Regions from separate parts of the Pantoea sp. X-Soil-TKNS-1280 genome, predicted to be linked through region 2. Evidence: predicted binding sites of a transcription regulator. Region 2 holds the regulator's gene; the other holds the start of a gene.
What was found. The regulator ArgR, encoded in region 2, controls arginine synthesis, uptake and breakdown. The targets are predictions, from matches to a motif close to ANTGAATAAAAATACANT.
Positions count from the first base shown of each region.

Region 1: the regulator ArgR is predicted to act here: its motif matches at 4,346-4,363, upstream of argC (N-acetyl-gamma-glutamyl-phosphate reductase).

Region 1 is NZ_AP035962.1:4,168,989-4,180,978, forward strand. It holds gene argH (argininosuccinate lyase) at 1-1,126, opposite strand, end outside; gene AC6I8X_RS19475 (argininosuccinate synthase) at 1,200-2,417, opposite strand; gene argB (acetylglutamate kinase) at 2,442-3,218, opposite strand; gene argC (N-acetyl-gamma-glutamyl-phosphate reductase) at 3,237-4,241, opposite strand; gene argE (acetylornithine deacetylase) at 4,410-5,558, shown strand; gene ppc (phosphoenolpyruvate carboxylase) at 5,803-8,454, shown strand; gene AC6I8X_RS19500 (YdcF family protein) at 8,556-9,638, opposite strand; gene metF (methylenetetrahydrofolate reductase) at 10,245-11,141, opposite strand; gene AC6I8X_RS19510 (bifunctional aspartate kinase/homoserine dehydrogenase II) at 11,361-11,990, opposite strand, start outside.
Region 2 is NZ_AP035962.1:3,869,541-3,881,530, reverse strand. It holds gene yhcN (peroxide/acid stress response protein YhcN) at 1-137, opposite strand, end outside; gene AC6I8X_RS18020 (YdgH/BhsA/McbA-like domain containing protein) at 238-510, opposite strand; gene yhcN (peroxide/acid stress response protein YhcN) at 599-862, opposite strand; gene argR (transcriptional regulator ArgR) at 1,353-1,823, opposite strand; gene mdh (malate dehydrogenase) at 2,254-3,189, shown strand; gene mscM (miniconductance mechanosensitive channel MscM) at 3,223-6,555, opposite strand; gene asd (archaetidylserine decarboxylase) at 6,570-7,466, opposite strand; gene rsgA (small ribosomal subunit biogenesis GTPase RsgA) at 7,547-8,596, opposite strand; gene orn (oligoribonuclease) at 8,699-9,247, shown strand; tRNA gene AC6I8X_RS17980 (tRNA-Gly) at 9,567-9,642, shown strand; tRNA gene AC6I8X_RS17975 (tRNA-Gly) at 9,668-9,743, shown strand; tRNA gene AC6I8X_RS17970 (tRNA-Gly) at 9,769-9,844, shown strand; gene queG (tRNA epoxyqueuosine(34) reductase QueG) at 10,270-11,409, opposite strand; gene nnr (bifunctional ADP-dependent NAD(P)H-hydrate dehydratase/NAD(P)H-hydrate epimerase) at 11,408-11,990, shown strand, end outside.

The sequences.
Region 1 (11,990 bases), 300 kb from region 2:
CGACCAGATAATCCGCCAGCTCGGTGGAGTTCGCATAGCCCTGCTCCGCCGCTTCCTGGCAACGTGGACGTTTTACCTGAATACCGTCCAGCACCAGCACCGACATATGCAGGCAGTCCAGCCAGGTGTCGAGCGCATCGAACAGGCCTTCTTTGTCTTCCTGCATATCTTTGTTGTAGGCCAGCGGCAGGCCTTTCAGCGTCATCATCATGCCAGTCAGCGCGCCCTGCACACGGCCACATTTGCCGCGAATCAGTTCCAGCGCATCCGGGTTTTTCTTCTGCGGCATCAGTGAAGAACCGGAAGTCACTTTGTCCGACAGCTCCACAAAACCCGCTTCGCCGGTGTTGAAGAAAATCATGTCTTCAGCAAAGCGCGACAAATGCACCATACCGATGGATGCATCAGACAGCAGCTCCAGCACATGGTCGCGGTCAGAAACGGTATCGAGGCTGTTGCGGGTGGCAGAAGCAAAACCTAACCAACCGGCCAGCTGCTGACGATCGATTTCGTAGGCAGTACCGGCCAGGGCGCCGCAGCCCAGCGGGCTCACGTCAAGACGCTTCAGGGTGTCCTGTAAACGGCTTTCATCACGCGCCAGCATTTCGACATAGGCGAGGCACCAATGGGCAAAAGTTACCGGCTGGGCGCGTTGCAGGTGGGTATAGCCCGGCATCACCGCGTCCTGATTCGCCTCTGCCGTTACCACCAGCGCTTTTTGCAGCTCACGCGTTGCGTCCAGCAGCACCGCAACCTGCTCTTTGCACCACAGTTTTAAATCGGTCGCGACCTGGTCATTACGGCTACGGCCAGTGTGCAGCTTTTTACCCAGCGCCCCGACTTTATCAATCAGTTTGCCTTCCACCCAGCTGTGGATGTCTTCGGCATCGCTCTGCAGAATTTGCTGCGGATTAGCACGCACTTCGGCCAGCAGTGCCTGTAACGCCGCTTCCAGCTGCTGCTGTTCGTCGCTGCTCAATACATTGACCGTGACCAGCGCTTTTGACCAGGCGACAGAACCGATGATGTCCTGCTCCGCCAGGCGATAGTCGAAACGCAGCGAGTCATTGAATTGTTTGAACCGTTGGTCTGCTGCCTGGGTAAAGCGTCCACCCCAAAGTGCCATCTGAATACTCCTGAATGCTGTTAAACAAAGGGCGGCCCGAAGCCGCCCTTGTGAATGTGTCGTTCGCGCGGAATTACTTTTTCTGCTCGTTCAGCGCACGGATGCGTGAAGAGAGCGAGAACAGACGGATAAAGCCGCCCGCGTGACGATGATCGTACACTTCGTCTTCGCCGAAGGTAGCAAACTCTTCCGAGTACAGGCTATTAGCGGATTTCTTCTGAATTGCGGTAGCCTGGCCTTTGTACAGCTGCAGTACCACTTCGCCGTTAACCAGCTCCGCCAGCGACTCGGCAGCTGCCTGGATAGACTGACGCAGCGGCGCAAACCAGCGACCATCATACACCACGTATGACATTTCCTGGCCCAGCTGCTCACGCCATTTGAAGCTGTCACGGTCCAGAACCAGCTGCTCAACCGCACGCAGGGCGTTGACCATGATGGTGCCCCCTGGGGTTTCATAGCAACCACGGGATTTGATCCCCACCAGGCGGTTTTCCACGATGTCGATACGGCCTACGCCGTGCTTCGCACCCAGCACATTCAGTTTTTCCAGACAGGCGAACGGGCTGAGCTTCTCGCCATTCACCGCCACCACGCGACCTTTTTCTACGGTCACGGTGACGTTTTCCGGCTGATCCGGCGCTTCCAGCGGATCAACGGTCCACACCCAGCAATCTTTGTTCGGGGCGTTCCACGGGCTTTCCAGCACGCCACCTTCGGTGGAGATGTGCCAGGCGTTCTCGTCACGGCTGTAGATTTTTTCCAGCGACGCGGTGGTCGGGATGTTGCGCTCTTTCAGGTAGTCGAGCAGCGCTTCACGTGAACGCAGGTTCCATTCACGCCATGGAGCCACCACTTTCAGCTGCGGTGCCAGCGCAGTATAGGTGGTTTCAAAACGTACCTGGTCGTTACCTTTACCGGTCGCGCCGTGGCACAGGGCATCGGCACCCACTTTCAGCGCCAGCTCAACCTGTGCTTTAGCGATAATCGGACGCGCCATGGAAGTACCCAGCAGGTAGGTGCCTTCGTACAGCGCACCGGTCTGCAGTACCGGGTAAACATATTCACTGATGAACTCTTCACGCAGGTCAACCACGTGGCACTCAGAGGCACCTGATTGCAGTGCTTTCTTCTCAACGCCATCCAGATCGGCTGGGTCCTGGCCGATATTCGCCACGAAGGCCACCACTTCACAGCCGCCGTAGTTCTCTTTCAGCCATGGAATGATGGCAGACGTATCAAGGCCGCCGGAGTAAGCCAGAACAATTTTTTTGATGCCTTGCGTTTGCATTTCGTAATCCTTGAATCAGTGTCGTTAAGCGAGAATCCGGGTGCCAATCGACACGCCGTTGAAAAGGGTTGGCAGCTGTTCAGCATGACGCCAGCTGGCAATATCCACCGGGCGACCCAGGGTACGTGCCGCATCCAGCGCTGCGTTAACTTTAACGATCATGCCATCGGTAATGATGCCCTGAGCAATCAGCTGCTCGGCTTTTGCTGCGGTCATTTCCGCAATGCGCTGACCTTTGCCATCCAGAATGCCGCTGACATCAGACAACAGTACCAGATCCGCACCAATGGTTGCTGCCAGCGCGGTCGCCGCCTGGTCCGCGTTGACGTTCATCAGTTCACCCGCGTCGGTGATACCGATGGAGCTGATCACCGGCATATAGCCTGCGCCCAGCAGCGTATTGACCAGCATCGGGTTACCTGGCGTCGCGTTACCCACATGGCCCAGTTCTTCGTCGAACTGCGCAACATTGACCAGGCCAGCATCACCCAGGCATAAACCTACTGCATTGATGCCATATTTCTTCGCCCAGGCCAGCAGAGTTTTGTTGGCCGTGCCTGCCAGGGCACCGGTAATAATGTCAATCTGATCGGCTGGCGTCACGCGCAAACCGTTCTTCTTTTTCACCGGCAGTGCGAGCTTCTTCATCAGCTCATCCACCAGGCAGCCGCCGCCATGCACGATGATCAGCGGACGCTGATATTCGGTGCGGTACGCCAGCAGTGCATCAAACAAACGGGCCAGCGCTTCTTCGCTGTCCAGCAGGACGCCACCCAGTTTAATAATCAGAGGATTGGTCATGGTTTACTTACTCGCCCGTTAAATCAGAGACAGCGTTTCGGGGAAGCCGAAACGGATATTCAGACACTGCACCGCCTGGGAAGAGGCACCTTTCAGCAGGTTGTCTTCAGCGGCAACCACAATCAGGTGCTCACCCTGCACGGCAAAACCGATATCGCAGAATGGCAGGCCGACCACGCCTTTCAGCGCCGGAACACCCTTCTTATAGAGACGCACCAACGGTTTGTCATGGTAGGCGTTGTGGAAGGCTTCCGCCACATCCTGTTCACTCACGCCAGGCTTCAGGCGGCAGGTAATGGTGGCGAGAATGCCGCGCGGGAAATTGCCCAGATGCGGCGTAAAGATCACCGGCGTGCCGAGGTGGGCAACAATTTCCGGATGATGACGATGATTGAAGATGCCATACGGTTGCAGGCTGACTTCGCAGAAGCTGGTGGTGACGCTGGCTTTGCGTCCGGCACCGCTTACGCCACTGGTGGCATTGATCACTGGCCACTGCGCTTCATTGAGCAGGCCGGCTTCCACCAATGGTTTCAGCGCCAGCTGTGAAGCGGTCGGATAGCAGCCCGGCACCGCCACCAGCTGTGCTTCTTTAATTTTTTCGTGCTGCCATTCGGCCAAGCCGTAAACCGCTTTATCCAGCCAGTCACCGTGCTGATGGGTGAAACCGTAATATTGGGTATAGAAAGCATCGTCGTTAACGCGGAACGCACCGGAGAGATCGAAGACCACGCAACCCGCTTTCAGGAATTCCGGTGCCAGATCGTGGCTGACTTCATGCGCCGTGGCGAGGAAAACCACATCGACTTTATCCGCCCATTCAGCCGCATCACTCAGCGGCTGCAACGGCAGGTCGATAATCCCTTTCAGCTGAGGATGCAGATCGGACAGTAACTTTCCAGCATCCGGGCTTTGCGCTGAAACCGCTAAAGCGGTTATGTTCATATGCGGATGGCGATTCAGGTAGGTGGCAAGCTCTACGCCAGCATAACCACTGGCACCAACGATCAGCGTATTCAACATCAGGCTGTATACCTTATTACAGTCACACGTTCCGGGTCGCGGCCTTGCCCCGTTGCCCACGATGCCGTTTGCAGAAAATTTACTGTTCACATGCAGACGACGTTAATGTATTTTTATTCACTATTAATGCATGAATATTGATACATCCTAACCCAAGGACCGTCAACAGTGAAGACAAAATTACCACCTTTTATCGAACTCTACCGCCAGCTGATTGCCACACCGTCGATCAGTGCTACTGACGCAGCACTCGATCAGAGCAATGAAACTTTAATCAATTTGCTGGCAGGCTGGTTTCGCGATCTTGGTTTCAGTACCGAGGTGCAACCGGTACCGGGTACGCGGCATAAATTTAACCTGCTGGCGAAGACGGGATCGGGCGCGGGTGGCTTGTTACTGGCGGGTCACACCGATACCGTTCCGTTCGATGATGGCCGTTGGACGCGCGATCCTTTTACCCTGACTGAGCACGACAACAAGTTGTACGGTTTAGGCACCGCAGATATGAAAGGCTTCTTTGCCTTCATTCTGGATGCGTTGCGTGACGTTGACGTGACCAAACTGAGTAAACCGCTCTACATTCTCGCCACGGCCGACGAAGAAACCACCATGGCGGGTGCGAAGTATTTTGCTGAATCCACCCAGCTGCGTCCGGATTGCGCCATCATCGGTGAACCGACCTCACTGAAACCGGTGCGCGCGCACAAAGGTCATCTCTCGAATGTGATTCGTATTCAGGGGCAGTCAGGCCACTCCAGCGATCCGTCACGCGGGGTGAACGCCATCGAGTTGATGCATGAATCCATCACCCAACTGATGCAGCTGCGTAATACGCTGAAAACGCGTTATAACCATGACGGTTTCGCCATTCCTTATCCGACCATGAACTTTGGTCATATTCATGGTGGCGATGCCGCCAACCGCATTTGCGCCTGCTGTGAACTGCATATGGATATTCGACCGCTGCCGGGGTTAACCCTCAGCGATCTGGATGGCCTGCTGAATGACGCGCTGGCCCCGGTGAGTGAGCGCTGGCCGGGTCGTTTAACCGTCGGCGAGCTGCACCCACCGATTCCGGGGTACGAGTGCCCGGTCGATCATGAACTGGTGAAAGTGGTGGAGAAATTGCTGGGCACACCAACCGAAGTGGTGAACTATTGCACCGAAGCGCCGTTTATTCAGCAATTGTGCCCAACCCTGGTGTTAGGCCCAGGTTCCATCAACCAGGCTCATCAGCCGGATGAATTTATTGATACGGCATTTATTAAACCGACCCATGCGCTTATCACGCAGGTTGTGCATCATTTTTGTCACTGATGAACAATCGATGGGGCATTTCACTGTTTAATCAGCAAAATGCCCCGTCAATGTTCGGGATTTGATAATAAGAATAACTTATCTCGCTTCACTCTCGTTAAATTCTTTGAATTTCCATCATTTAGCAGCGAAATTTCGTCAGTTTAAGGCAATTGACGAACAGAGCGATACGTGGCTAGATAAAAGACGAAGTTATGCCCGTTGGGTATATAGATTAAAAAGACGATAAGGGTGTCAGGGTCACATGAACGAACAATATTCCGCAATGCGAAGTAATGTCAGTATGCTCGGCAAACTGCTCGGGGATACGATAAAGGATGCACTGGGAGAGAACATCCTCGATAAGGTGGAGACCATCCGCAAACTCTCTAAGTCATCCCGTGCCGGAAATGACACTCATCGTAAGGAACTGCTGTCCACGCTGCAAAATCTGTCCAATGACGAGCTGCTCCCCGTAGCGCGTGCATTTAGTCAGTTCCTGAATCTGACCAACGTGGCTGAACAGTATCAGACCATTGCGCGTAGTGGCGACGGTGCGAATAACCCGGAGCTACTGAAAACCACCTTTGATCGTCTGAAACAACAGAAAGACCTCAACGAAAACGATATCCGCGCGGCAATTGAATCGCTATCGCTGGAGCTGGTGCTCACGGCGCACCCGACTGAAATTACCCGCCGCACGCTGATTCATAAGCTGGTCGAAGTGAACAGCTGCCTGCAACAACTCGACCATAGCGATATCACCGGGTATGAGTACAACCAGGTGATGCGTCGTCTGCGCCAGCTGGTTGCTCAGGCCTGGCACACTGACGAAATCCGTAAATACCGTCCAACCCCGGTCGATGAAGCCAAATGGGGCTTTGCCGTGGTGGAAAACAGCCTGTGGGAAGGCGTACCGGCGTTTCTGCGTGAGCTGAATGAGCAGGTGGAAGAAACCTTTGGTATGCAGTTGCCGGTGGATTTTGTCCCGGTGCAATTTACATCATGGATGGGCGGCGACCGCGACGGTAACCCGAACGTCACTGCTAAGGTGACGCGCCAGGCGATGCAGCTGGGTCGCTGGAAAGCCGCCGATTTGTTCCTGCGCGATATCGGCGTGCTGATTTCTGAGCTGTCGATGTCCGAATGCAGTGACGAAGTGCGTGAACTGTGTGGCGACCCGGAAGCGCTGGAACCTTATCGCATGATTCTGAAACGCATCCGCAGCCAGTTGATGTCCACACAAGCCTATATGGAGCATCGTCTGAAAGGCGAGCGTCTGCCGCGCCCGGCCGATTTACTGGTCTCCAACGATCAGCTGTGGCTGCCGCTGTATGCCATCTATCAGTCGCTGCAACAATGCGGCATGGGCATCATTGCCAATGGTCAGTTGCTGGATACGCTGCGCCGCGTGAAATGTTTTGGTGTGCCGCTGGTGCGTATCGATCTGCGTCAGGAGAGCACCCGCCATACTGAGGCGCTGGCAGAGGTAACTCGCTATCTCGGCCTCGGTGATTACGAAAGCTGGTCAGAAGCTGATAAACAAGCCTTCCTGATCCGTGAACTGAATTCCAAACGTCCGCTGTTGCCACGCCAGTGGGAGCCGAGCGACAACACCCGCGAAGTGCTGGATACCTGCAAAGTGGCAGCAGAAGCTCCGCAGGGTTCGATTGCCGCCTACGTGATTTCGATGGCGAAGATGCCTTCCGACGTGCTGGCAGTGCATCTGCTGCTGAAAGAAGCGGGCATTCCCTACGCCATGCCGGTGGCACCGCTGTTTGAAACCCTCGACGACCTGAACAACGCCAACGACGTGATGAGTCAGCTGTTGAGCATCGACTGGTATCGCGGCTTTATTCAGGGCAAACAGATGGTGATGATTGGCTATTCTGACTCGGCAAAAGATGCCGGTGTGATGGCCGCCAGCTGGGCGCAATATCAGGCGCAGGACGCGTTGATCAAGACCTGTGAGAAAGCCGGTATCGCCCTGACGCTGTTCCACGGACGTGGCGGCTCCATCGGGCGTGGCGGTGCACCGGCGCACGCAGCGTTGCTGTCACAGCCACCGGGTAGCCTGAAAGGCGGCCTGCGCGTCACCGAGCAGGGTGAGATGATTCGCTTCAAATACGGCCTGCCGGAAGTGACCATTGCCAGCCTGTCGTTGTACACCGGGGCGATTCTCGAAGCCAACCTGATGCCGCCACCGGAGCCGAAAAGCGAATGGTGCGACATCATGGATGGTCTGTCAGCCCACTCCTGTGCGATGTACCGTGGCTATGTGCGTGAGAATCCTGATTTCGTACCCTATTTCCGCTCAGCTACGCCGGAGCAGGAACTGGGTAAACTGCCGCTCGGCTCACGTCCGGCGAAACGCCGTGCCAGCGGTGGTGTGGAATCACTGCGTGCTATCCCATGGATTTTTGCCTGGACGCAGAACCGTTTGATGCTGCCCGCCTGGCTGGGTGCAGGTGCCGCGATTCAGAAAGCGATGGAACAGGGCCACCAGGATCAGCTGGAGACGATGTGCCGCGACTGGCCATTCTTCTCTACCCGTCTCGGCATGCTGGAGATGGTGTTCTCGAAAGCCGACCTGTGGCTGGCGGAATACTACGATCAGCGCCTGGTCGACAAATCCCTGTGGCCGCTGGGCCAGCAGCTGCGCGAACAGCTGGATGCGGATATCAAAGCGGTGCTGACTATCGCTAACGATGCGCATCTGATGGCAGATCAACCGTGGATTGCTGAATCCATCGCCTTGCGTAACGTCTACACTGACCCGCTTAACGTGCTGCAGGCTGAACTGCTGCACCGTTCACGCGCGCAGGAAGAACGCGGTGACGAACCGGATGCGCGGGTAGAACAGGCGCTGATGGTCACCATCGCGGGTGTTGCGGCGGGAATGCGTAATACCGGTTAAGTCCTCATGTCCTGTTGAGGACAAAAAATGCGCGGCGAGTGTTGCAAAACGCCCGTCGCGCATGACATTTGAATATCGTTTTTATTTCAACGCGTTAATTTTTATACACTCCCCCTTGTAAACGTCATCTCCAGCGGGTTAAACAACCCACGGAAAAACTGGTCTACTATCCTGATATTATTTTTATCTTCCGTGGTGTGATTATTATTTTTCAGGCGAGAAATCATCTCCGCAGATATGGACTCCATGGCATCAATGACGCTTTTATATTTTTCAACCACCTCTGTATCTTTTTTCTTTAATCCTTTTGCCATTGTCTGGATAGTATCTACCGTGCTATCAAAGAACGAGTCCGGATAGAGCTGTGCATCAGCAGGCAAATAATCAGTATTCATAAGATAATGCAGCGTGGTCGAGAACTCGCGTAAAATCGCCAATTTATCAGGTATGGTGATATATGCACCCTTTTCGCTAAAGGGGAATGACTCGATTTGATAACTATCTGCTGCAATATCCAGTTGCTTTGCATACGTGTAAGTCTGACGAAAAACCGCTGCCGGTGTTCCGGCGATAATAATTGTCACTTTGTCTTCAGCCTGAATTTGATCATTCAGAATCCCCGCCACGTTGATGGCATTCTGACCACTGTTAGTGGACCAGGGATCAACGAGTATTTTTTCCTCCGCAACGCCATTGCTCATCAGAATATCTTTGAATCTGTCCGCTTCAGTTTGATTAGTAGAGATAGTATGGCGATCAGTTGTGCCATGCCCACCAAAACCACTCGTGATAATTTTCAGATGTGCGCTATTTTTAACCCGTTGAGCGATAAAAGATACATAGGTTTCATCATTATTACCGTTTAACACGAGGTAATTTCCCGGCTTGTCATGCTGCTCCAGCCATTGTTTTTCAGACATCTCCTGTGATGTATTCAGGCTGACATTGTTGTTAGTTATCTGTAATGAGAGAGGTTGGGTCAACGTGCGCAGCTCATCGTCAGCGACCTGCATTAAGAGATCTTTTATTTTATTAATCTCATCAGAAATCGCTTTATTTTCAACTGGAAAATCCTGAAGATGTCTTCCTTCCTGGATGAGGTTCTTCATGGTTTTTGCGGTCTGTAAATCAGCAATATGCATTCCGCTGTTAACTGTGTGATGCAGCTCTTTGCCACTAGACATAAGGAAAGAACCTGGAAATTGCTGCATCCGGTGTTCTTTGGGGGTCTGAGGCGGGGTTTTATTTCTCTGTTTGGTTATATTTGACTCTATCGTGATTGCCGTGTTTTTCCTCTGAGTGATGTTTTTAATAAATATTGACTGGCTTTTAGTATGATCAATATCATTAAGGTATAGGCTTAGTACGCAAGTGCAAGTTGGAATTCTGGTCAAAGTCAAAATTAAGTCCTCACTAACAATTATCATTTATTTTTAATAAGTAATAATAAACACAGCTATCGCCATTTATTTCCAGACTATCGCCTCCTGATTTTAAATTAACTACCTTGTACAATAAGCGTTCGATTTTCAACAATGAAGGAGGATAAAAATGAAATCATAAATTAATCATCAAATGAATTACGTCAGATGAATTTTATGGCTTATTTTTTAATGATGGATTAAGAATGTTTCTGAAGAGTAATTACGTGAGGCGCAGGGGTGATTATCTTAATAAAATAAGTATTCACCTGATTTTTCATCAGTCCGGCATCAATGATAAAAGGTGGATAACGGGTTTTATCCATATAAAAAAGGGCCGTAGCCCTTTCTTTCATACAATATGTTATATCAGACTGCAATTCCCGGACGCACACCCAGCGTGTGGCAAATCGCGTAACTCATTTCGGCACGGTTCAGGGTGTAGAAGTGAAAATCTTTTACCCCTTCCCGCGACAGAATCTTCACCATATCCATCGCGATATTGGCACCCACCATCTTGCGGGTTTCCGGATCATCATCCAGACCAGCAAACATTGCATTCATCCAGCCGGGAACACGTACGTTGGTCATGGTGGCAAAGCGCTGCAACTGTTTGAAATTAGACACCGGCAGAATACCCGGCACGATTTCCACATCAATACCGGTCGCCACACAGCGATCGCGGAAGCGCAGGTAGCTTTCGACATCAAAGAAGAACTGGGTAATGGCGCGGTTAGCACCGGCATCAATCTTACGCTTCAGGTTGATCAGGTCTGCCTGCGCGCTTTTGGCTTCCGGGTGGACTTCCGGGTAAGCCGCCACGGAGATATCAAAATCGCCCACTTCTTTCAGCAACTCAACCAGGTCAGAACCGTACATCTCCGGCTTGCCCGCACCCGGCGGTAAATCGCCACGCAGCGCCACAATATGACGAATGCCACTATCCCAGTAATCGCGAGCGATAGTGCGCAGTTCATCGCGGGTCGCATCAATGCAGGTCAGATGTGGAGCTGCTTCCAGGCCGGTACGCTCTTTAATGCCTTTGATGATGCTATGGGTACGGTCACGCTCGCCGGAATTCGCGCCATAGGTGACCGAGACAAATTTCGGCTTCAGGCTGCTGAGGCGGTCGATAGAGTTCCACAGGGTTTCTTCCATTTCGCTAGTTCGTGGCGGGAAAAACTCAAAGGAGACATTAATTTGCCCGTTCAACTCAGCCAGGCTTTGATTCAGCGCTTCGCGCTGATTGGCATGAAAGAAACTCATCCTGTTACCTCATCTTCACACATCGATTATTTGCGGCCCGCGAACATCCATACGTTTAGACGTCCAGATGCACAAAATGAACGATCCGCAGCGTAGCGTCAACTGAAAATTAATAAACAGGCGTGACAAAAATTCAACCAACATGAAAGAGTTTCATGATCGAAGCGGGGAAAATGAATAAAGCAGACGACAGGGAGCCGTCTGCTGGAGGAAGGCAAATTACAGCAGTTGCGCGAGCCGGTTGATATCCGACTGAATGGCCCCGGCGGTGACGTCACGTCCGGCACCTGGTCCACGAATCACCAGCGGGTTGTCGCGATACCAGCGGCTTTCGATAGCAAACACGTTGTCACACGGCAGCAGCGCCGCCAGCGGATGCTCAGGGCGCACCGCTTCAACCCCTACACGTGCTTTGCCATTGGCATCGAAGCGCGCCACATAACGCAGTACCAGCCCCATCTCCTGTGCCGCTTCCAGACGCTGGAGCATCTGATCATTCAATTCGTCCGCGTTCTCAAAGAAGTGATCGATCGATTCACCTTCACAGCTGGCGGGCACCAGCGATTCCACCCGCACCTGATCCGGCTCGATGTTGTACCCCGCTTCACGCGCCAGAATCACCAGCTTGCGCATCACGTCCAGGCCCGAAAGGTCAACGCGCGGATCGGGCTCCGTCAGCCCCTGCTGCCACGCCTGATCCACCAATTCGGTGAAGGGCACGGTGCCATCAAATTGCAGGAACAGCCAGGAGAGCGTGCCCGAGAAAATACCGCTGATGGCCAGAATCGCATCCCCACTCTCACGCAAATCACGCACCGTATGGTTTACCGGCAGACCCGCACCCACGGT
Region 2 (11,990 bases):
GCAGTACCACTGATAGTCACTGTCCCCGCAGGCTGCATAGTCTGAGCCTGTTCTGCTGTGACCAGCTGTGCGGCAGACGCACCAAAAGCGAGGACAGAGAGCAGGCTGGCAGTTGCGATGGTTGTTTTGATTTTCATTGTATTCTCCTTTAGCAATCAACAACCTGCGGTGATAAGTGGGGAGCGGGTCGTCGATCTCTATCCTGGCGCCCGCAGGCGCCGGATAGTCAGTTAGCAATTATTTGTACAGTTCAGCAGTGACGTGGTAGGTGTCATTCTGATTGTTTTCAATAATGCGGTAGTGGCTGGCACCCTGAGCATCCGCTTTAGCTGACAGCTCCTGACGGATATTCATCTGGTCGCCATCACGACCACTTACGCTGATGGTTTGGTTCAGCGGTTGCAGATTCATGCTGTCTGCCTGTTCGTTAGTGATCAGGTTGGCAGCGCTGGCACCGAAAGAAAGAATGGAGGCCAGGCTCAGAACTGCGATAGATAATTTAGTTTTCATGATTCACTCTCCTGAATTTTGTCTGGCAACCTGAGCGCAACTGCGTCTCAAATGGGTTGCCGTTCATACTTGTCTTGTTTCAGCAAACTTATTTATAAAGTTCAGCGGTAGCGTGATAGGTGTTGTCATTACGCGCTTCAATCACGCGATAAGCTTTAGCACCTTGCTGGTCTGCTTTTTCACTCAGCTGCTGATGGATATCCATCGGCGAACCGGCAGTGCCGCTGACACTGATGGTGCCGGCCGGTTGCAGATTCATGGCCTGATCGGCATTGATAGAATCTGCGGCGAAAGCACCAAATGACAGGGCAGATAGAACGCTCAGGGTTGCGATAGTAGTTTTAACTTTCATGATTATTTCCTCGTCTTCTGTTTTTTCTCTTTTTATTCACTGTGATTTGCATCACGAAACAAGTATAGATCTAATCACCCATGAAATTAATATTCAGCTAATAATGTTTGGTTGTTATTCTTTATCCTTATGACAACTTTTAATAACTGAGTGTTATAAAAACCGCCTGGTTTCTGTCCAATGGCTGTTAATTACATGTAAAAACAAAGGTCTATGTCATTTTATCTTTCTGTGCGAAATATACCGGTTGATCCAGCTGGCTGGTACGCAGTAAGTGGGCAATACGGCTAATCCTGGTATGTAAAGCAGTGTAAAATAGCGCGAAAGGTTAAGCAGGCTAAAAGGTCCTACCAATCATCCAGAGGGGTGAGAACTGACGGGAATATGCTTAATGCATTGTTTCCTGAGTGTTTTGGCAAAAGCGCGACGGCTGGAGGGGAAGATAGCAGGATTGTTACCGGCAGGTAATCTGCCGGTAGCAGGCAGGGTTTTATAGCTCTTGTTCGAATAAAACCAGGATAGCGTCGTGCAGTTGCTTCACGGTAAAGCTACGCGCGGGGGTAATAAAGATGGTGTCATCACCGGCGATGGTGCCGAGGATGCCTTCCGCCTTGCCGAGAGAATCCAGCAGGCGGGCAATCAGCTGTGCGGCGCCAGGACTGGTATGAATCACTACCAGCGCATCGTTATAGTCGATATCCAGCACCAGATTTTTCAGCGGGCTGGTGGTGGTAGGGACACCCAATTCGGCTGGCAGACAATACACCATCTCCATTTTCGCGTTGCGGGTACGCACTGCACCGAACTTAGTCAGCATACGAGAAACTTTTGACTGGTTGATATTCTCGAAGCCGTCTTCCTGCAGCGCCTGCACAATTTCGCCCTGAGAGCTGAATTTCTCTTCTTTCAATAGGGCCTTGAACGCCTTGATCAGGTCGTCCTGTTTAGATGGGTTTCGCATAGGTTACCAATAAAAAGAGGGATGCATCGGGCAACAGGCCCATGGCAGATAAATTATTATGCATTTAAATGAATTTTTATGCAATAAACCAGGTGGGAATTTCGCCGGGAAAACCTGCGGGGCGGCGATCATAACAGAGATTTCCCGCTGCGCCAAAATCGCGGGGTGGCACGCAAAAGCGAAGGTTGCAATGTTGTTATATTATTGAAGTGGTAACAACAAAATGACTGATCATTGCCGACCCCTGTCTTCTGGCTGCGACCTATGATCATTCAGGCGACTTCTGAAGTGTGGATGTCTCGGGAGCCGAATTGCGGCGTCAGTGTTTATAGCGCGACGGGCCTTGTCGCTATCGCCTGAGAAGTTGATTACACTCGTAACCTGATGGAAACCCGGCATATCTCTGCCCCACCTTAATAAGGAGTCCAGGATGAAAGTTGCCGTTCTCGGTGCCGCTGGTGGTATTGGCCAGGCGCTTGCACTGCTGCTCAAGACCCAATTACCCGCAGGTTCAGCTCTCTCGCTCTATGACATCGCCCCGGTAACACCGGGTGTGGCTGTGGATCTCAGCCATATTCCCACCGCAGTGAAAGTTGAGGGTTTCAGTGGTGAAGATGCCACGCCCGCACTGAAGGGAGCCGATGTGGTGCTGATCTCCGCCGGAGTGGCACGTAAACCCGGCATGGATCGCGCCGACCTCTTTAACGTTAACGCAGGCATTGTCCGCAACCTGATTGAACAGGTGGCGAGCACTGCACCAAAAGCCCTGATTGGCGTTATCACTAACCCGGTTAACACCACGGTCGCGATTGCGGCGGAAGTGCTGAAGAAAGCCGGGGTATATGATAAGAACCGCCTGTTTGGCGTCACCACCCTGGATATTATTCGTGGCAATACTTTTGTTGCGGCGTTAAAGGGCAAACAGCCGGGCGAGATTGACGTGCCGGTGGTGGGTGGTCATTCGGGCGTCACTATTCTGCCGCTGCTATCGCAGGTAAAAGGCGTCAGCTTCAGCGAGCAGGAAGTCGCGGATTTGACCAAACGGATTCAAAACGCCGGTACCGAAGTGGTGGAAGCCAAGGCAGGTGGCGGTTCTGCGACGTTGTCGATGGGGCAAGCGGCCGCGCGCTTTGGTCTGTCGCTGGTGCGAGCCATGCAGGGCGAAGCCAATGTTGTGGAATGTGCTTATGTGGAAGGGGATGGTGAATACGCCCGATTCTTCTCACAGCCGCTGCTGCTGGGCAAAAACGGTATCGTTGAACGGCGACCGCTCGGGCCGCTCAGCGCTTTTGAGCAGCAGGCATTGATCGGCATGCTGGATACGCTGAAAAAAGATATCGCCCAGGGCGAGGAGTTTGTGAAGTAACCTGTAGCGGCGCGATTTATCGCGCCGCTACTTTTATAACCCACCTGATTTAAAATTCCGTGCTGCAGGTGCGCCATTGCTGGCTGGCGTCTTCTTGCCCGGCGTTTCCATACGCACCTGGAAAGGCGGGAAGGGCATTTCAATGCCGTGCGCGGCGAAACCATGCAGAATCAACTGATGCAGCTCATGACGCAGCGGCATGCGATGCCCCATTTCGGCAGCGTAAACACGCAGCTCAAACAGCTGAATCCCCTGCTGTAAATCGACAAGGAAAACATCCGGTGCGGGCATGTCCAGCACATACGTACAGCGCTCTGCCGCCTGTTTAAGCAGGTTTGTTACTTCGTCACTGTTCACCCCGGCGGGTGCGGGAATGGTCAGCACGACGCGTGTGACGGAGTCGGACAGCGACCAGTTAACGAACTGCTCAGTAATAAAGGCCTTATTCGGCACGATGATTTCTTTACGGTCCCAGTCGGTAATGGTGGTCGCACGGGTATTAATACGCGTGATACTGCCGGTGAGATCGCGGATGGTGACGGTATCGCCAATACGAATCGGCTTCTCGAACAGGATGATCAGGCCGGAAATAAAGTTAGCAAAGATTTCCTGTAAACCAAAACCAAGACCCACACCGAGTGCGGCGACCAGCCATTGCAACTTCGCCCATTCGATACCAATCATGGAGAAGCCAATCAGGCCACCGATCAGCATCAGCACATATTTGGTCAGGGTGGTGATGGCATAGCCAGTACCGGGCGTCAGATTCAGGTGCTGTAGCAGCGCCAGTTCCAGTAGTGCTGGCATGTTACGTACCAGCTGGGTAGTGATAATCAGCACCAGTATGGCGATCAGGACCGAGCCGAGGGTAATCGGCTGGATACTCTCCACCCCCTGAATTGTGGTACTGACATCCCACAGGCGGATATTTTCCAGAAAACCGAACGCCGAGTGAATTTCTGACCACAACACAATCACCGACACCAGCGCAATTAATGTCAGAAGGGAGCGTACCAGACGCAGCGACTGGGCGCTGATGGCGTCGAGATCGATAATCGGTTCGTCCGCTTCTGGCGCTTCGCTACTCCCGGCTGGCTGATCCTTCTCCTCTTCGCTACGTGCGCGGTTTGCCAGCATATCGGCACGGCGCTGACGGGCGCGATCAAAAGCGATACGGCGACGCTGAATCAGCATCCAGCGGCGGATAATGTGGTAAATCACCAGCAGGAAGAACCAGATGCCAACGGACGTTTCCAGACGTGCCAGCAGCGCCTGCGCAGTCGCCAGATAGCCGATGCAGGAGGCAAAGGCGGCGACCAGCGGGATGGCGATCATCAGATTCCACAGGATGCGATTGACGAAGTTATCGCCGTTACCTTCTTTATCCAGATATAGCGGAATACCTGCACGTTTCAGGCTGACGGTGACAATGCTCAATGCGCCGCAAATCAGGATGAAGCACAACCGCCCCAGCGTTGATGAGAACTCACGGTCCTCCAGATTAGCGAAGGCAATCAACAGCATGATCAGCGGCACAATCAGGCCGACGCTGAGTGAGTAATAACGCATCGCGCGCGCCACCCGCGTGTGCGGCCAGCGGAAATGCACCACAAACAGGCCATTTGGGCGGGCAAACGAGGCACTGATCATAAATGCCCACAGGAGCGGCAATGTGGCAGTAATACCGTCGCCGATTGCTACCGCGATCGGGTAGGGCCAGGCTTCCTGTAATCCATAACCCAGTGCAGCCCAGAGCACCGGTATCGGTACGGCCACCAGAATTGACCAGAACACCGTGCGCAGCGTCAGGCTGAATTGATCCTGTGTGACCTTGCCAACTTTGCTGGCGGCACGCGCCAGAAACGCATGGTAATGACGGCGCGTGCTGATGCTAAACCCAACCAGTAGCAGCGCACCCATGATCGGCAGCACGGTTTCTTTGCTGGTAAACATCATGGCCAGCGCTTTACCTAACTGGCCCAGCGTATCGAGTGATAGCAGGCGTCCCAGCGACTGTGCCACATCCACCGGGAAATTCAGGTCAACGGTGCTGACGTCAGCCGTCCAGAACAGATAGCGATGTGTGGCGTCGCGCACTTCAGCCAGCGCATCCTGCAACTGGGTATTGGAGACTTTAAGTTTGGTAATTTCCAGAATCAGCGTATCGCAACCGGAAATTAATGAGTTGAGCAACTCGCGCTGAGTTTTCAACTGAGCTTCGAGGATGCGGCTCTGCTCGCTGGTAAAGGGCGTGCCATCATCCTGCTTCTCTTTACGCAGCGTCTGCTGGCGCTCAAGCAAATCTTCATAACGCAGCCGCTGGACACGTAACTGGCCCATCTCGTTATCAATCTGCTGCGATTTCGGCACATCTGGCAGACGCGCGACCTGGGCGCGCAGCGCTTCACCCAGCAGGTTCGAGGCACCCAGCCATTGTGATTGCTCGCGCAGGGTACTTAGCGCCTGGCGTACCTGCAAGGTCTGATTGGTCGATAGTCGCTGCTGCGAAGCGACCAGATCCATGCGCTGTGCCTGTTGATTGAGATCGGCTGACAATTCACGGTTTACCCGGAATTGATCGCTGATGATGCTGGGCAGATCGCCACTGTTTTCTGCCAGTTGTTCGGTTCGTTCCAGCGCCTGTTCTGCTTCACGCTGACGTTGGTTATTCAGTTGATTACGCAGTGCCTGGAGATAGTTATCCAGCTGGGTCGCCTGGCGCTGATGTATTTCGGCACGCATCCGCGCCAGTTCCTGGCGATTATTGGCGGAGAGCTGCGCCAGCTCCAGTTCATCCACACGGGCTTTATTGGCGGCGTTTTCCGCCTGACGTGCGTAAACCTGCGCCTGGGCCTGCGGCGTCGTGGCTGCAGCGGCACCCTGTACACGGCGGTCGCTCTCGGTCATCGCGCGACGTGCTTCGGTTTGCTGCTGTGGTAACTGCGATAGCGAATCGCTGATTTCACGCGCCCGGTCCTGTTCCTGCTGAGCCTGGCGTCCCTCTTCCAGCAACTGACTGCTAACCTGCAAAATTTCCTGATCCAGCTCGGCGCTGCTCATATTACTGCGCACGGTTTTGCTGCTATCCGTCAGACTGGCGAGTTGCTGGCGCAGTTCACGCGCCAGTCGCGGGAAGTCATCAATCACCTGCTGATATTGCTTCGTGCGTTCCAGGGAGTCATCACGTTCAGCAAGAAAATTGAGCGCCGTTTCCAGTGTCTGAATTTGTTCGGTTTGAGAGGGGGAACTTTTCGCGGATTTGGCCGCGTCCAGTTCTTGTTTCAGGTCGCTGGCCACCGGGACAGTGGCAGCGAAAGCAGTGCTGCTGAACCACAGGCTCAGCAGCAAAATAAGAGAGGCACGCACTGGGAAATTCCCGCTTAGTCGGTGAGCGGGGCGGTTTCACCCGGCTGTGGCAGGGCGATGGCCAGCGGCTGACCGAGGCGGGTCTTGCTTTCGGCTTCCAGGCTTTCCGCCAGTTTGACGCGCTGTGGCGCAAACAGGTTGATGACCGTTGAACCCAACTTGAAGCGACCCATTTCCTGTCCTTTCAACAATACAACGGCTCCGTCATGGTCGGCTGCCGGGTAGTGCCAGCGTTTAATCACCCCTTCACGCGGTGGCGTAATCGTCCCGGCCCACACGGTTTCGATGCTGCCAACAATGGTGGCACCCACCAGAATCTGCACCATCGGACCGTGATCAGTATCGAACACGCAAATGACACGCTCGTTACGGGCAAACAGATTCGGGATGTTGCGTGCGGTTAACGGGTTGACCGAGTAGAGGTCGCCCGGGACATAGATCATTTCACGCAGGACGCCGTTACAGGGCATATGCACGCGATGATAATCACGCGGCGCCAGGTAAGTGGTGACAAAGTTGCCGTCCTGGAACTGCTGCGCCAGTTCATCATTACCCGCCAGCAGCGCCTGCAGCGTGTAGTAGTGACCTTTGGCCTGGAAGATCTGATCGCCTTCGATGCGGCCTAACTGGCTGATGGCACCATCGGCTGGCAGGGCCAGCAGCGTTGCATCGGGATCGATCGGACGTGCCCCTTCTTTTAATGGGCGCACAAAGAAGTCATTAAAGGTGCGATAGCTGGCAGTATCTGGTTTGCTGGCCTCAGCCATATCGACTTTGTAGTACCAGACAAAAATATCAATGACCGCTTTGGTCAGCCAGCCACCACGCCGACTGGCACCCCAGCCTGCGAGTTCGGTCAGTCCTTTCTTAGGCAGAATATGATTCAGGCCGAGTTTAAAACGATCAAACACCTTAGCCTCCTGGCTTTATTACGTATCGTTGAGACAAAAGGGGGCGGATTGTAGCAGCGCCCCGCGTGCCGTTGTACTCATTAATCTTCGCTGGCGGAAAAGTTTTTACGTGTTTTTACCTGCGCCATGCTTTCCAGAATACGGTGGTAGTTATCGAAACGGGAAATGTTGATGATCCCGTTTTCTACCGCTTCGCGAATGGCACAGCCCGGATCGTTGTCATGTTTGCAGTCGCGGAATTTGCAACTGCCAAGAAACTCACGAAATTCGACAAATCCACGGGTAATTTGTTCCGGCTCCAGGTGCCACAAGCCAAATTCACGTACCCCAGGGGAATCAATCACATCGCCACCGTGGGGGAAATGGTACAGGCGTGCGGCGGTGGTGGTGTGCTGGCCGAGACCCGAGGCATCCGAGATGTCGTTGGTCAGGATTTCGTCACCGGCAACATCCAGACCCAGCAAGGCATTCAGCAGGCTGGATTTGCCGACGCCAGACTGTCCGGCAAAAATGCTGATGCGGCCAGTCAGTGCGGCTTCCAGCTCGGCCAGGCCATTTTTGGCACGGCTGGAGACCATCAGCACGCGGTAACCAATATGGCGATAGATATCCATCTGCTCATCGACAAAGGCGCGAGCCTCGTCATCCAGCAGATCGGTTTTGTTCAGCACCAGCAGGGGCTCGATCCCCAGGGTTTCGCTGGCAACCAGGTAACGATCGATGATGTTGAGTGACAGTTCCGGCAGGATCGCTGAAACGATAATGATCTGATCGATGTTGGCGGCGATCGGTTTGATACCGTCGTAATAATCGGGGCGCGTCAGTACGCTGGTACGATCGTGCACAGCTTCGACGATCCCTTTGCCGCCGTTCTCATTCGCAGCACGCCATAAGACGCGATCGCCCGTCACCAGCGAACGGATGGTGCGACGGATATTACAGCGATGCACCTCACCCGCGCTGTCCTCGACGTCTGCGTGCATGCCGAAGCGGCTGATCACTACACCATCGGTTGCTTCCCCAAACAGGCTGTCATCCGGTTCCGGTTTTTCGTTCCGTTGCTTCAGACGACGCTCGTGGTTCGCACTCACACGACGTTGTTGACCCTTCGACAGTTTATTTTTGCTCACGCATCCTCTCACGCTTTCGCCAGGCTTCGCCCCGCTGGGCAAAACGTCTATGATACACCTTAATTTAGTCTAATGACGACTTTGGCAACGGGCGGAAAACGCATGACAGCTGGAAATGAAAACAATCTGATTTGGATCGACCTCGAAATGACCGGACTGGATCCGGAACGCGATCGTATTATTGAGATCGCCACGCTGGTGACCGATGCAAACCTGAATATTCTGGCAGAGGGGCCGGTGCTTGCGGTGCATCAATCCGATGCGCAGCTGGCGCTGATGGATGACTGGAACGTGCGTACTCACACCAATAGCGGTTTGGTGGAGCGTGTGAAAGCTAGCCAGTACGACGATCATGCTGCTGAACTGGCAACCATCGAATTTCTGAAACAGTGGGTACCCGCGAATACCTCGCCGATTTGTGGCAACAGCATCGGTCAGGATCGTCGCTTCCTGTTTAAATACATGCCGGAACTGGAAGCCTATTTCCATTACCGTTATCTCGATGTCAGTACCCTGAAAGAGCTGGCGCGCCGCTGGAAGCCCGATATCCTGCCAGGTTTCAAAAAGAGCGGCAGTCATCAGGCGTTGGATGATATTCGCGAATCGGTGGCGGAACTGGCTTATTATCGCGAGCACTTTTTGCAGCTTTAAGCGGGTCAGGGTGCGCAGGAAAACAGCAGGTTGCTGAATTAAGCAGCAAACGCGCGGAAAGCGCAAAATTTTGCTTTCAGGCTCTTGCGATGGAAAGGATTTCTCGTATAATGCGCACCCCGTACCGATGAAGAATTTCGGTATGGTACAGAGTCAGTTTTTAGTTTGCGCAGTCGCGAACAAATACAACGATGCAGCATCGAGTGTTTTTGTTTGCAACAAGGCGGCAACGGAACGAGTCCCTGGGAGCTTACTCAAGTAAGTGACCTGGGTGAGTGAAGGAAGCCAACGCAGTCGCAAACAAAAAGACGACGATGATGCGGGAATAGCTCAGTTGGTAGAGCACGACCTTGCCAAGGTCGGGGTCGCGAGTTCGAGTCTCGTTTCCCGCTCCAAAATCTGTATAGCAGCACCCTCTACGCGGGAATAGCTCAGTTGGTAGAGCACGACCTTGCCAAGGTCGGGGTCGCGAGTTCGAGTCTCGTTTCCCGCTCCAAAATTTGTATAGCAGTACCTCCTACGCGGGAATAGCTCAGTTGGTAGAGCACGACCTTGCCAAGGTCGGGGTCGCGAGTTCGAGTCTCGTTTCCCGCTCCAGATTTTTATATTCATTAAAGTTGTTTGTCGTAGATTACGAACAGCACTAAAACTGTGTCAGCCAGGGCGTTTTCTGAAATTTTGCTCAATTCTGCTGAGGCAGGTAAGTGACGAATTGGCGACGGTCGCTGCCAAAATAATTCTTCAGGTTATCCACAATCTGTCTGGTGCACCCGGACGGCGCTTTACCCCATCTGCAAAACTGTTTTAAACAGAGTTATCCACAGGCTCTGGACAGGTACCCGCAACGTAAAACATGTGAAAATGTTAACGATTAATCAATAATTAACTGATTTTAATGGTTATTTTCATGTTTCAGTCTGTTAGTACGATGACTGGACGATATAACGGGGCATACCTGCAATCGGACTTATAATTTTATTCACAGCATGTGGAAAAGGATTTTATCCTGTAAATTTGCTCAATCACGCATCACGTGACAGCCCCTTTTCAATCGCTCGTACCAGACGCAGTTTGCGGGCGGGTTGAACGTCAATCGCCAGTGCAGCACGTTTCTGTCGCTGCTGATCCAAAGCCCAGTCGATATGTTCATCCAGCAATGGATGCTCCCCTGAACGCTGTTGCAGTACGGTAATGTTTTCTTCCGACCACGGGGCATTACCCAGCGCTACCGCGACATTGCGCAACCAGCGCAGATGACCAATCCGGCGAATTGCCGATCCTTCCGTCACGCGCAGAAACTTTGCTTCATCCCACATAAATAACGTGGTGAGGGGTGGGGCATGCAGCACTGCTCGGGGCGAAAAATCGTCCTCATCTGTCAATTGCCCATAGCGATTCCACGGACAAATCAGCTGACAATCGTCACAACCATAAATACGGTTGCCAATGAGTGGACGGAACTCCTCGGGAATGGCACCTTCCAGCTCAATGGTCAGGTAAGAGATGCAACGACGCGCATCCACTGTGTAGGGCTCGACAATCGCCGCTGTGGGGCAGATGGTCATGCAGGCCACACAACGACCACACTGCTCCTCCTGCGGGGTATCGACCGGCAGCGGCAGATCGATCAGCAGCTCGCCGAGGAAAAACCAGGAACCCGCTTCGCGGTTAAGGATTAGAGAATGTTTTCCAGTCCAGCCCAGTCCCGCTTTGGCTGCCAGCGGGCGTTCCAGCAGTGGCGCTGAATCAACAAACGGGCGGAAATTCAGTTCGCCACAATGCTCCTGGATCTTATCCCCGAGTTTTTTCAGCCGATTACGCAGAACTTTGTGATAGTCGCGTCCCAGCGCATATCGGCTAACATAACCGAGCTGAGGGTTTTTTAACGTGCTGGCGAAGGCGGCTTTGGCAGGCAGATAATTCATGCGCACGCTGATGACGCGCAACGTGCCGGGTAATAACTCATGAGGGCGCGCGCGCATCATGCCATGACGCGCCATCCACTCCATCTCGCCGTGATATTGTTTCTCCAGCCACGCCTGTAACCTGGGTTCTTCTGCGCTGAGGTCGGTGTCGCAAATACCTACCTGCTGGAAGCCAAGTTCGCGTCCCCATTGTTTAATCTGTTGGGCAAGCTGATGAAGATCGAGAGGGTATGACATGAGAAACCAGGAATTGAATGCTAACCCGCGCAGTTTATCACACTCTGTCTGGCCTGCGCAGGCGATAGGGCAACTGGAACGTGATGCTGCCGACAGCCTGGGATTGACCCTGTATGAATTGATGCTGCGTGCCGGTCAAGCCAGCTATGAACTGGCGCGTCGGTTATGGCCTGACGCCAGCCACTGGCTGATTCTGTGCGGCCACGGCAACAACGGCGGGGATGGCTATGTGGTAGCGCGACTGGCGCAAGCGGCTGGGATGCAGGTGACACTGCTGGCGTGTGAGGGCAGCAAACCGTTGCCGGAGGAGGCTCAGCAAGCGCGGGAGGCCTGGCTGGCCGCTGGGGGGGTTATTCATGCCGCCGATTTCCCCTGGCCGCAACAGGTTGAGGTGATTGTCGATGCACTGCTCGGCACCGGGCTAAATCGTGCTCCCGGCGCGCCTTATGCTCATCTGATTACACTGGCAAATGCCCATGTTGCGCCAGTGCTGGCGATTGATATTCCGTCCGGGCTGATGGCGGCAAACGGTACTGCGCCGGGTGCGGCCATCGTTGCCGCTCATACCCTCAGCATGATCG